2 linked regions of the Variovorax paradoxus genome follow. The protein of the gene in region 2 interacts with the protein of the main gene of each other region in a pairwise test. Links are inferred from orthologs where the notes say so. Each region holds a gene or a part of one and is shown on either strand. Other genes may lie near its edges.

Region 1 (3,568 bases), 1.5 Mb from region 2 along the record:
TGTCGATGCGCTGGCGCAGCGCCTTGATGTGGGGAACCGAATCCAGGTCCTTGCTTGCCAGCACGCCGCGCACGTCGCTTGCAATGTCTTCGGCTGCTGCTTCAAGATTTTGGGATGCACTCATTGGAAACTTTCCTCCGTGATGACACCGGCACCGCGCCGGCGGCTTCGCGCCAGCAAATGGCGTGCTGTCATGTTACAGGCTCAAAAGACCCTCAGGCGCTACAGATGTGCAGACTTTGACGCGAGATGCCACTTCGTGACGCTCAAAGCGAGCTTCACGCATCCGCCAGCAAGCCGGCCACATGGCGCCCGATGGCCAGGCTGCTCGTGAGGCCAGGCGACTCGATGCCGAAGAGATTGACCAGCCCCGGCACCCCGTGCGACGCAGGCCCGTCGATCATGAAGTCGGCCGCCGGCTCGCCCGGGCCCGAGATCTTCGGTCGCATGCCCGCGTAACCTGGAATCAGGGCGCCGTCGGGCAGCGCGGGCCAATACTTGCGCACCTCGGCATAGAAGCCCTCGCCGCGCTTCGGGTCCACCACCAGTTCGTCGGCCGAAGACACCCACTGCACGTCGGGCCCGAACTTGGCCTGGCCGCCCAGGTCGATCGTGAGGTGCACGCCCAGCCCGCCCGGCTCGGGCACGGGATAGATCAGACGCCCGAACGGCGCCCGCCCCGACAGGGTGAAGTAGTTGCCCTTGGCGAAGTACTCCCTGGGCACCATCGAGGGCGGCAGGCCCTCGAAGCGCCGCGCCAGCGCAGGGGCGCCGAGACCCGCGGCATTGACCACGCTGCGGCAACGCAACGCAGTGCCATCCTCAGCCGTCAGGACGATGGCACCATCGCCGCATTCGGCACGCGTGATGGGCGATTTCAGTGCCAGCATGCCGCCCGCATTCTCGAGGTCGCCGAGCAGGCTCAGCATGAGCGAGTGGCTATCGACGATGCCGGTGCTCGGCGAATGGAGCGCCGCCACGCAATGCAGTTGCGGCTCCATCGCCATAGCCTGCTGCGCGGTGATCAACGTCAGATCGCCGACGCCGTTCGCAGCCGCCTTCATCCGGATGACTTCGAGCTGGTCCGCCTGCTCGGGCAATGTCGCCACGATCAGCTTGCCGCAGCGCTGGTGCGGCACGCCACGTTCCGCCGCGTAGGCGTACAGCATTTCTTTGCCTTCGACGCACAGCCTCGCCTTGAGCGAGCCCTGCGGGTAGTAGATGCCGGCGTGAATGACTTCGCTGTTGCGCGAACTCGTGCCCGTGCCGATGGCACCCTCGGATTCAAGCACCAGCACCTCCCGGCCCGCGAGCGCCAGGGCGCGCGCCACTGCCAGCCCCACCACACCAGCGCCGATGACGGCGCAATCTATTTCGTCCATCGCGCGAGCTTAGCGCGGCTCGCACGCGGATTTCCTTATTGCACGGAGGGCGGCGGCTCCGGATCGGTGGGTTCGTCGGGTGGCGTCTCGGCCCCTTCGTCAGGCTCGACGGGCAGGTTTGGAGTGACGGGGGGCGGAAGATCTGGATGAGTGGCCATGGCGGTGCTCCTTGCCCCTCTGTTCTAGGCCGCTGCCACGGGAAGTTCAACAGCCCTTGGCTGCACTTGCCGTCGGTGCAGGCCGACAGTTCAGTCGATGAATGAAGTAGGCGCGACAAACGAAAACGGCACCCGAAGGTGCCGTAAGTCGTTGCTTTGAATGGTGGGCGGTGGAGGTTTCGAACCTCCGACCCCAGCAGTGTGAATGCTGTGCTCTACCCCTGAGCTAACCGCCCGAAACGCTGCTGATTGACTGCAGCGTTCTGAAAACGTATCGCGTTGTGCGAAGCCTCAGATTATGCCATAGCTTTTCAGCCGTTTTCGCGAAACAGCGTGCGACCACCGCTCGATTTGTCGAGTTGCCCCAACACCGCTTCGTGCGCGGTCAGTTCGTGCTCGGCGGCCAGAATCACCGGCAGCTCGAACTGGCTCAGGTCGATGGCCACCACCGTGGTACCCAGTTCAGGCTCGTTCGAAGCCACGTCGATCAACAGCGCATCCTGGCCGCGCGTGAGGTTGATGTAGACGTCGGCCAACAACTGCGCGTCGAGCTTGGCGCCGTGGAAGGTGCGGTTCGAACGGTCGACGCCGAAGCGGTCGCACAGCGCGTCCAGCGAATTGCGCTTGCCCGGGTACACCTGCTTGGCCATGGCCAGCGTGTCGGTCACTTCACTGACGAAGGTGCGCAGCGGCGGCAAGCCGGCACGCTCGAATTCCTTGTTGAGAAAGCCGACGTCGAAGGCCGCGTTGTGAATGATCAGCTCGGCATCGCGCAGGTACTCGACGATGTCGTTGGCCAGGGTGGCGAACTTCGGCTTGTCTCGTAGGAAGTCAGTCGTCAGGCCGTGGACCTTCAGCGCGTCCTCATGGCTCTCGCGCTCAGGGTTGAAGTAGATGTGCAGGTCGTTGCCGGTGAGCTTGCGAGCGAACAGCTCCACGCAGCCGAGCTCGATGACGCGGTCGCCGTTCTCCGCGGAGAGGCCGGTGGTTTCGGTATCAAGAACGATCTGGCGCGACATCAGTGGTTTTCCTTGGCGTGATTGATCGAGTACTTCGGAATCTCGATGGTCACATTCTCCTGCGCCAGGATCGATTGGCAACTCAGGCGCGACTGCGGCTCCAGGCCCCAGGCGCGGTCGAGCAGGTCTTCTTCGCCTTCTTCCGCCTCGTTCAGCGAGTTGAAGCCCTCGCGCACGATGACGTGGCAGGTGGTGCAGGCGCAGCTCATCTCGCAGGCATGCTCGATGTTGATGTTGTTGTCGAGCAGCGCCTCGCAGATCGAAGTGCCGGCGGGCGCGGTGATTTCAGCGCCCTGCGGGCAGTACTCGGGATGCGGGTAGATCTTGATCGTGGGCATGTTGTTGTTCTAAAGAGATTCGACCTTGCGGCCGGCAAGTGCGCGCGCAATGCCCGCGTTCATGCGCTGTGCGGCAAAGGCCTCGGTGTCGTCGGCCAGCTTCTTGGTGGCAGCCTCGATGGCCGCGGCTTCGTTGCTGCCCTTGGCGGTTTCGCGCAATTGCGCCATCGATGCGTCGATGACGGCGCGCTCTTCGTCGCTCAGCAGGTCACCGTCGGCATCGAGTGCGCTCTGCGTGGCGAGCAGCATGCGGTCGGCATCGACGCGCGCCTCGACCAGCGCACGGGCCTGCATGTCCTGCTGCGCCGTGGAAAAGCTCTCCTGCAGCATGGTCGCGATCTGGTCGTCCGACAGGCCGTATGACGGCTTGACCGCCACGCTGGCTTCGACGCCGCTGCCCTGCTCCTTCGCGCTTACGCTCAACAGGCCATCGGCATCGACCGTGAAGGTCACGCGAATGCGTGCCGCGCCGGCCGCCATCGGCGGGATGCCGCGCAGCGTGAAGCGCGCAAGGCTGCGGCAGTCAGCCACGAGGTCACGTTCACCCTGCACCACGTGCAGCGCCAATGCGGTCTGCCCGTCCTGGTAGGTCGTGAAGTCCTGCGCCATCGCGGTGGGAATGGTCTGGTTGCGCGGCACGATGCGCTCGACCAAGCCGCCCATGGTCTCGA
Region 2 (5,671 bases):
GTGGTCGATGCGCAGACGGGCGAGCTGCTGGCCATGGCCAACTACCCGAGCTACGACCCCAACGACCGCCGCAACCTCACCGGCGAGCAGTTGCGCAACCGCGCAATGACCGACGTGTTCGAACCGGGCTCGACGATGAAGCCGATCACCATCGCCACCGCGCTGCAGCTGGGCCGCGTCACGCCCAAGACCATCATCGACACCAACCCCGGACGCATCACCGTGTCGGGCGCGACCATTCACGACGATGAGAACTTCGGCGTGCTGACGGTCGAGGGCGTGATCCAGAAGTCGAGCAACGTGGGCGCCACCAAGATCTCGCAGCGCATGACGGCGCAGGAGATGTGGAACTCGCTCACGGCCGTGGGCCTCGGGCAGAAGCCGCAGACGCCCTTCCCCGGCGCGGTAACGGGGCGGTTGCGGCCGTGGAAGTCGTGGCGCCCCATCGAACAGGCCACCATGTCGTACGGCTACGGCCTCTCGGCCTCGCTGTTCCAGATCGCGCATGCGTACACCGCCTTCGCGCACAACGGCGAGGTGATCCCGGTGAGCCTGTTGAAGAACATGGGCGAGGAGCCGGCCGGCGTACAGGTGTTCTCGCCGCTGGTGGCGAGCGAAGTGCGCCAGATGATGCACATGGCGGCCGCGCCCGGCGGCACAGCGCCGCTGGCGCAGACCGTGGGCTATTCGGTGGGCGGCAAGACCGGCACCGCGCACAAGCAGGTCGGCAAGGGCTACGCCAGCAACAAGTACCGCGCCTGGTACACGGGCATGTCACCCATCGACAAGCCGCGCATCATCGTTGCGGTGATGGTCGACGAGCCCAGCGCCGGCAAGTACTTCGGCGGACTGGTGGCGGCACCTGTGTTCAGCCAGGTTGTGCAGCAGACGCTGCGCATCATGAACGTGGTGCCCGACCTCGCCGTGGCGCCGATGGCGCACTGACGACGCACACGCCAGGTCTCGCGCCGCGCCTCAGTCGTAGACGATCAGCGCCTTGCCCGCTTCCGCCTGCGCGGTCCAGCTGGCCAGTGCAGCATCGGTCGGGAAGAACTTGGCGCGCTCGCCCAGTTGCAGCTCGACCTGCGCGCCGCCGCGCGCCATCGACAGCCGCACCGGCAGCCCCTGGATCAGGTCGCCGACCTCGGTTTGCTCGGTACGCGGCGGAAAGTCTTTCAGCAGGCGCGCGATGTCGGGCGCCTTGCCGTTCACCGCCACGCGCAGGAACTTGCCGAAGCGGCAGCGCGCCGTGGCAAGGTCCCACACCTGCTGCACCTGGAAGCGCGCCTCGAAGCCGCCGCGCGCAGGCTGCAGCCGGCCGCTGACGATGACCAGCTCGTCATCTTTCAGCGTGTTGCGGTTGGCGTTGATGGTCGCCTCGTCGGCGGTGGCGTCGATCGAGTCCGACTTGTCGTCGAGCTTGAAGATCGCCAGTCGGCCGCGCTGGCCGTTGATCACGCGGAAGTCGCTCACGATGCCGGCAATGACCTGCTGGTCGCGGCTGTCGAGCAGGTCGCCGATCTCGCGCTTGCAGAAGCGCCGCACCTCGTGCGAAACCTCGTCGAACAGGTGGCCCGACAGGTAGAAGCCGACGGCTGTTTTCTCCAGCGTCAGCCGCTCCTTCACGCCCCAGGGCGTGGCGTCGATGAGGTCGGGCTCTGCGGTGGCCGAGCCGTGCTCGGCGTCGCCGAAGATGTCGACCTGCGATGCATTGGCCGCGGTGGCGCTCGCGAACTCGAAGGCTCGGTCAAGCGAAGCAATCAGCGACGCGCGGTTCTGCTGAATGGCGTCGAAAGCACCAGCCTTGATCAGCGCTTCGACCGTGCGCTTGTTGATGCGCTGGCGGTCAATGCGCACGCAGAAGTCGAACAGGCTCTTGAACGGCCCGCCCTCTTCGCGCGCCCGCACCACAGCCTCGACCGCGAGCTGGCCCGTGCCCTTCACGGCGCCCAGGCCGTAGCGGATGATCTTGTTGGTGACCGGCTCGAAGCGGTAGTTGCCGCGGTTCACGTCCGGCGGCTCGAAGGTGATGCCGAAGTTCTTCTGGGCGTCTTCGAACAGCAGCTTGAGCTTGTCCGTGTCGTCCATTTCCACGGTCATATTCGCGCAGAAGAACTCGGCCGTGTAGTGAACCTTGAGCCAGCCCGTGTGGTACGCCAGCAGCGAGTAGGCGGCCGCGTGCGACTTGTTGAAGCCGTAGCCCGCGAACTTCTCCATCAAGTCGAAGATTTCGTCGGCCTTGTCCTGGACGATGCCGTGCGTCGCCAGGGCGCCCGCGCGGAATTTCTCGCGGTGCTCGGCCATCTCCTCGAGCTTCTTCTTGCCCATTGCGCGGCGCAACAGGTCGGCGCCGCCGAGCGAGTAGCCGCCCAGGATCTGCGCGGTCTGCATCACCTGCTCCTGGTAGACCATGATCCCGTAGGTCTCGGAGAGCATCTCGGCCACGGCCGGGTGCGGGTACTCCACCGTCTCGCGGCCGTGCTTGCGCGCCACGAAGCTGGGAATCAGGTCCATCGGGCCTGGGCGGTACAGCGCGTTCAGCGCGATCAGGTCTTCCAGGCGCGTAGGCCGCGCATCTTTCAGCATGCCCTGCATGCCGCGAGATTCAAACTGGAACACGGCTTCCGTCTTGCCGTCGGAGAACAGCCGGTAGGTGGCCCCGTCGTTCAGCGGAATGTTCTCGAACGCGAAGTTCTCCTGGCCCTTGTGGCGCTTCATGATGAACTCGCGCGCAATCTCCAGGATGGTGAGCGTGGCGAGACCCAAGAAGTCGAACTTCACGAGGCCGATGGCTTCGACGTCGTCCTTGTCGTACTGGCTCACGGCCGATTCGCTGCCGGGCTGCTGGTAGAGCGGGCAGAAGTCGGTGAGCTTGCCCGGCGCAATGAGCACGCCCCCGGCGTGCATGCCGATGTTGCGGGTCATGCCTTCGAGCTTCTGCGCGAGCTCGACCAGCATGCGCACTTCTTCTTCCTTCTCGATGCGCTCCGCCAGTTGCGGCTCCATCTCGATGGCGTAGTTGTTCTTGTCGCCTTCGATCTTCTTCTCGGGCGGGTACTGCAGCGTGACCGACATGCCGGGCTTGTTCGGAATCAGCTTGCTGATGCCGTCGCAGAACATGTAGCTCATGTCCAGCACGCGGCCCACGTCGCGGATAGCCGCGCGCGCGGCCATGGTGCCGAAGGTGGCGATCTGGCTCACGGCGTTGCGGCCGTACTTGTCCTTCACGTAGTCGATCACGCGGTCGCGGTTGCCCTGGCAGAAGTCGATGTCGAAGTCGGGCATCGAGACGCGCTCGGGGTTCAGGAAACGTTCGAACAGCAGCTTGTATTCGAGCGGATCGAGGTCGGTGATCTTCAGCGCATAGGCCACCAGCGAGCCCGCGCCCGAGCCCCGGCCCGGTCCCACCGGGCAGCCGTTGGCCTTGGCCCACTGGATGAAGTCGCCCACGATCAGGAAGTAGCCGGGGAACCCCATGTTCAGGATCGTGTTGATCTCGAACTCCAGCCGCTCCACGTAGCGCGCGCGCTCGGCCTCGCGCTTGGCCTCGTCGGGGTAGAGGTGCTTCAGGCGCACCTCCAGGCCCTCGAACGACTCCTTGCGGAAGAAGTCGTCGATCGGCATGCGCACGCCTTCGCTGATGAAAGGCGTCGGAAAGTCGGGCAGCTGCGGCTTGCCCAGCACCAGCGTCAGGTTGCAGCGCTTGGCGATCTCGACCGTATTGGCCAGCGCGCTCGGCACGTCGGCGAACAGCGCCTGCATCTCGGCGGTCGACTTGAAATACTGCTCTTCGGTGAACCGCCGCACCCGGCGCGGGTTGCCGAGGATTTCGCCTTCGGAAATGCACACGCGCGCCTCGTGCGCTTCGTAGTCTTCGCGGGCGGCGAACTGCACAGGGTGAGTGGCAACCACCGGCAGATGCAGCCGGGCCGCCAGCTGCACCGCGGCAATGACATGCGGCTCATCCTCGGGCCGGCCTGCGCGCTGCAGCTCGATGTAGAAGCGGTGCGGAAAAATCCCCGCCAGCCGCAATGCCAGCTCGGCAGCGCGCTCGCCCTGCCCCTGCAGCAACGGCTGGCCCAGCGGCCCGGCCTGCGCGCCCGAGAGCGCGATCAGCCCGCCCGCGAGCTCCTCAACCCATTCCAGCTTGCAGGCCGCCTGCGACTGCCCCCGGCCCACGTTCTGCGTCCACGCCCGCGCCAGCAGCTCGGACAGGTGCAGATAACCTTCCATGTTCTGCACCAGCAACACGATGCGGGTGAGCACGCCGGGCTCCTTGCCCAGCCCTTCCACGAAGACTTCCGCACCGATGATGGGCTTGACGCCCTTGCCCCGGCCCTGCTTGTAGAACTTGACCGCCCCGAACAGGTTGTTCAGGTCGGTGATGGCCAGCGCGGGCTGCTTGTCGGCAGCGGCGGCCTTGATGACTTCGTCGATTCGATTGGTGCCGTCGACGACGGAAAATTCGGTGTGCAGGCGCAGGTGAACAAACATCCGGCCATTGTAGAAACTGCCACTCCACGATGTGGGTTGGCAATCCCTACAATCGCGCCCCGTGCAAGAGATTCTGAATATCGCGGCCTACAAGTTCGTGGCCATAGACGACAGCCCCGTGCTGCGTGAAGAGCTGCGCGCCCGCACGCAGGCCCTGGGGCTCATGGGCACCATCCTGCTGGCGCCCGAGGGCATCAACCTGTTCCTGGCCGGCACCACCGACGGTGTACGGGCTTTTCTGGCCCATTTGCGTGCCGACGCCCGCTTTGCCGACCTCGAGGCCAAGGAAAGCTGGTCCGCCGCGCAGCCCTTTCGCCGCATGCTGGTGAAGCTCAAGCGCGAGATCATCCGCATGGACCACCCGGCCATCCAGCCCGCCGCGGGCCGGGCGCCCGGCGTGGATGCCCCCACGCTCAAGCGCTGGCTCGACCAGGGCCACGACGACGAGGGCCGCGAAATCGCCCTGCTCGACACACGCAATGCCTTCGAAGTCGACCACGGCAGCTTCGAAGGCGCCATCGACTGGCGCATCGGCAAGTTCACCGAATTTCCGCCCGCCCTGAAGGCGCACCGCGACGAGTTCAAGGGCAAGACGGTCGTGAGCTTCTGCACCGGCGGCATCCGCTGCGAGAAGGCCGCGATCCTGATGCGCGAAGAAGGCGTGGAGCACGTGCTGCAGCTCGAAGGCGGCATCCTCAAGTATTTCGAGCAGGTCGGCGGCGCGCACTACACGGGCGACTGCTTCGTGTTCGACGGCCGCGAGGCCCTGGCGCCCGACCTGAGCGCACGCTCGGCACGCGCCAGCGCCCGCGCCTCGGAAGACCCCGACCTCGCCATCAAGCAGTAACGGCAACAACCAAGACGTCGACAGGCCTCCCATGCGCATCCTCCTGGTGGAAGACGAACTGGACATGGCCTCGTGGCTGATCCGCGCGCTCACACAAAGCGGCTTCGTGGCCGACCACGCGCCCGACGCGCGCACCGCCGAGGCCTTCATGGCCGGCACCGAATACGACGCCATCGTGCTCGACCTGCGCCTGCCCGACAAGCACGGCCTGAGCGTGCTGGCCGACATGCGCAATGCCGACGACCGCACGCCGGTGCTGATCCTCACGGCGCAAGGCGCCCTGCAAGACCGCGTGCGCGGCCTGAACCTCGGCGCCGACGATTTCCTCAC

What was found.
Region 1: the proteins of dnaE (region 2) and dnaQ interact in binary tests that used the Escherichia coli proteins (3 or more experiments, as listed by UniProt). The link is inferred for Variovorax paradoxus from one-to-one orthologs.

Annotation. Positions count from the first base shown.
Region 1 is NZ_CP102931.1:3,987,767-3,991,334, forward strand. Bases 706-3,568 are described here. They hold dnaQ (DNA polymerase III subunit epsilon), read right to left. Parts: upstream 2,560-3,568; coding sequence 1,852-2,559; downstream 706-1,851. Other genes in these bases: NWF24_RS18990 (NAD(P)/FAD-dependent oxidoreductase), read right to left, coding at 706-1,382; fdx (ISC system 2Fe-2S type ferredoxin), read right to left, coding at 2,559-2,897; hscA (Fe-S protein assembly chaperone HscA), read right to left, coding at 2,907-3,568. Also shown: NWF24_RS18985 (glycine zipper domain-containing protein), read right to left, coding at 1-124; more of NWF24_RS18990, read right to left, coding at 279-705. UniProt on the Escherichia coli protein: DNA polymerase III is a complex, multichain enzyme responsible for most of the replicative synthesis in bacteria. The epsilon subunit contain the editing function and is a proofreading 3'-5' exonuclease.
Region 2 is NZ_CP102931.1:2,525,594-2,531,264, reverse strand. The notes cover bases 776-4,875. They hold dnaE (DNA polymerase III subunit alpha), read right to left. Parts: upstream 4,495-4,875; coding sequence 976-4,494; downstream 776-975. Other genes in these bases: NWF24_RS11880 (sulfurtransferase), read left to right, coding at 4,556-4,875; NWF24_RS11890 (peptidoglycan D,D-transpeptidase FtsI family protein), read left to right, coding at 776-945. Also shown: more of NWF24_RS11890, read left to right, coding at 1-775; more of NWF24_RS11880, read left to right, coding at 4,876-5,341; NWF24_RS11875 (response regulator), read left to right, coding at 5,373-5,671. UniProt on the Escherichia coli protein: DNA polymerase III is a complex, multichain enzyme responsible for most of the replicative synthesis in bacteria. This DNA polymerase also exhibits 3' to 5' exonuclease activity. The alpha chain is the DNA polymerase catalytic subunit.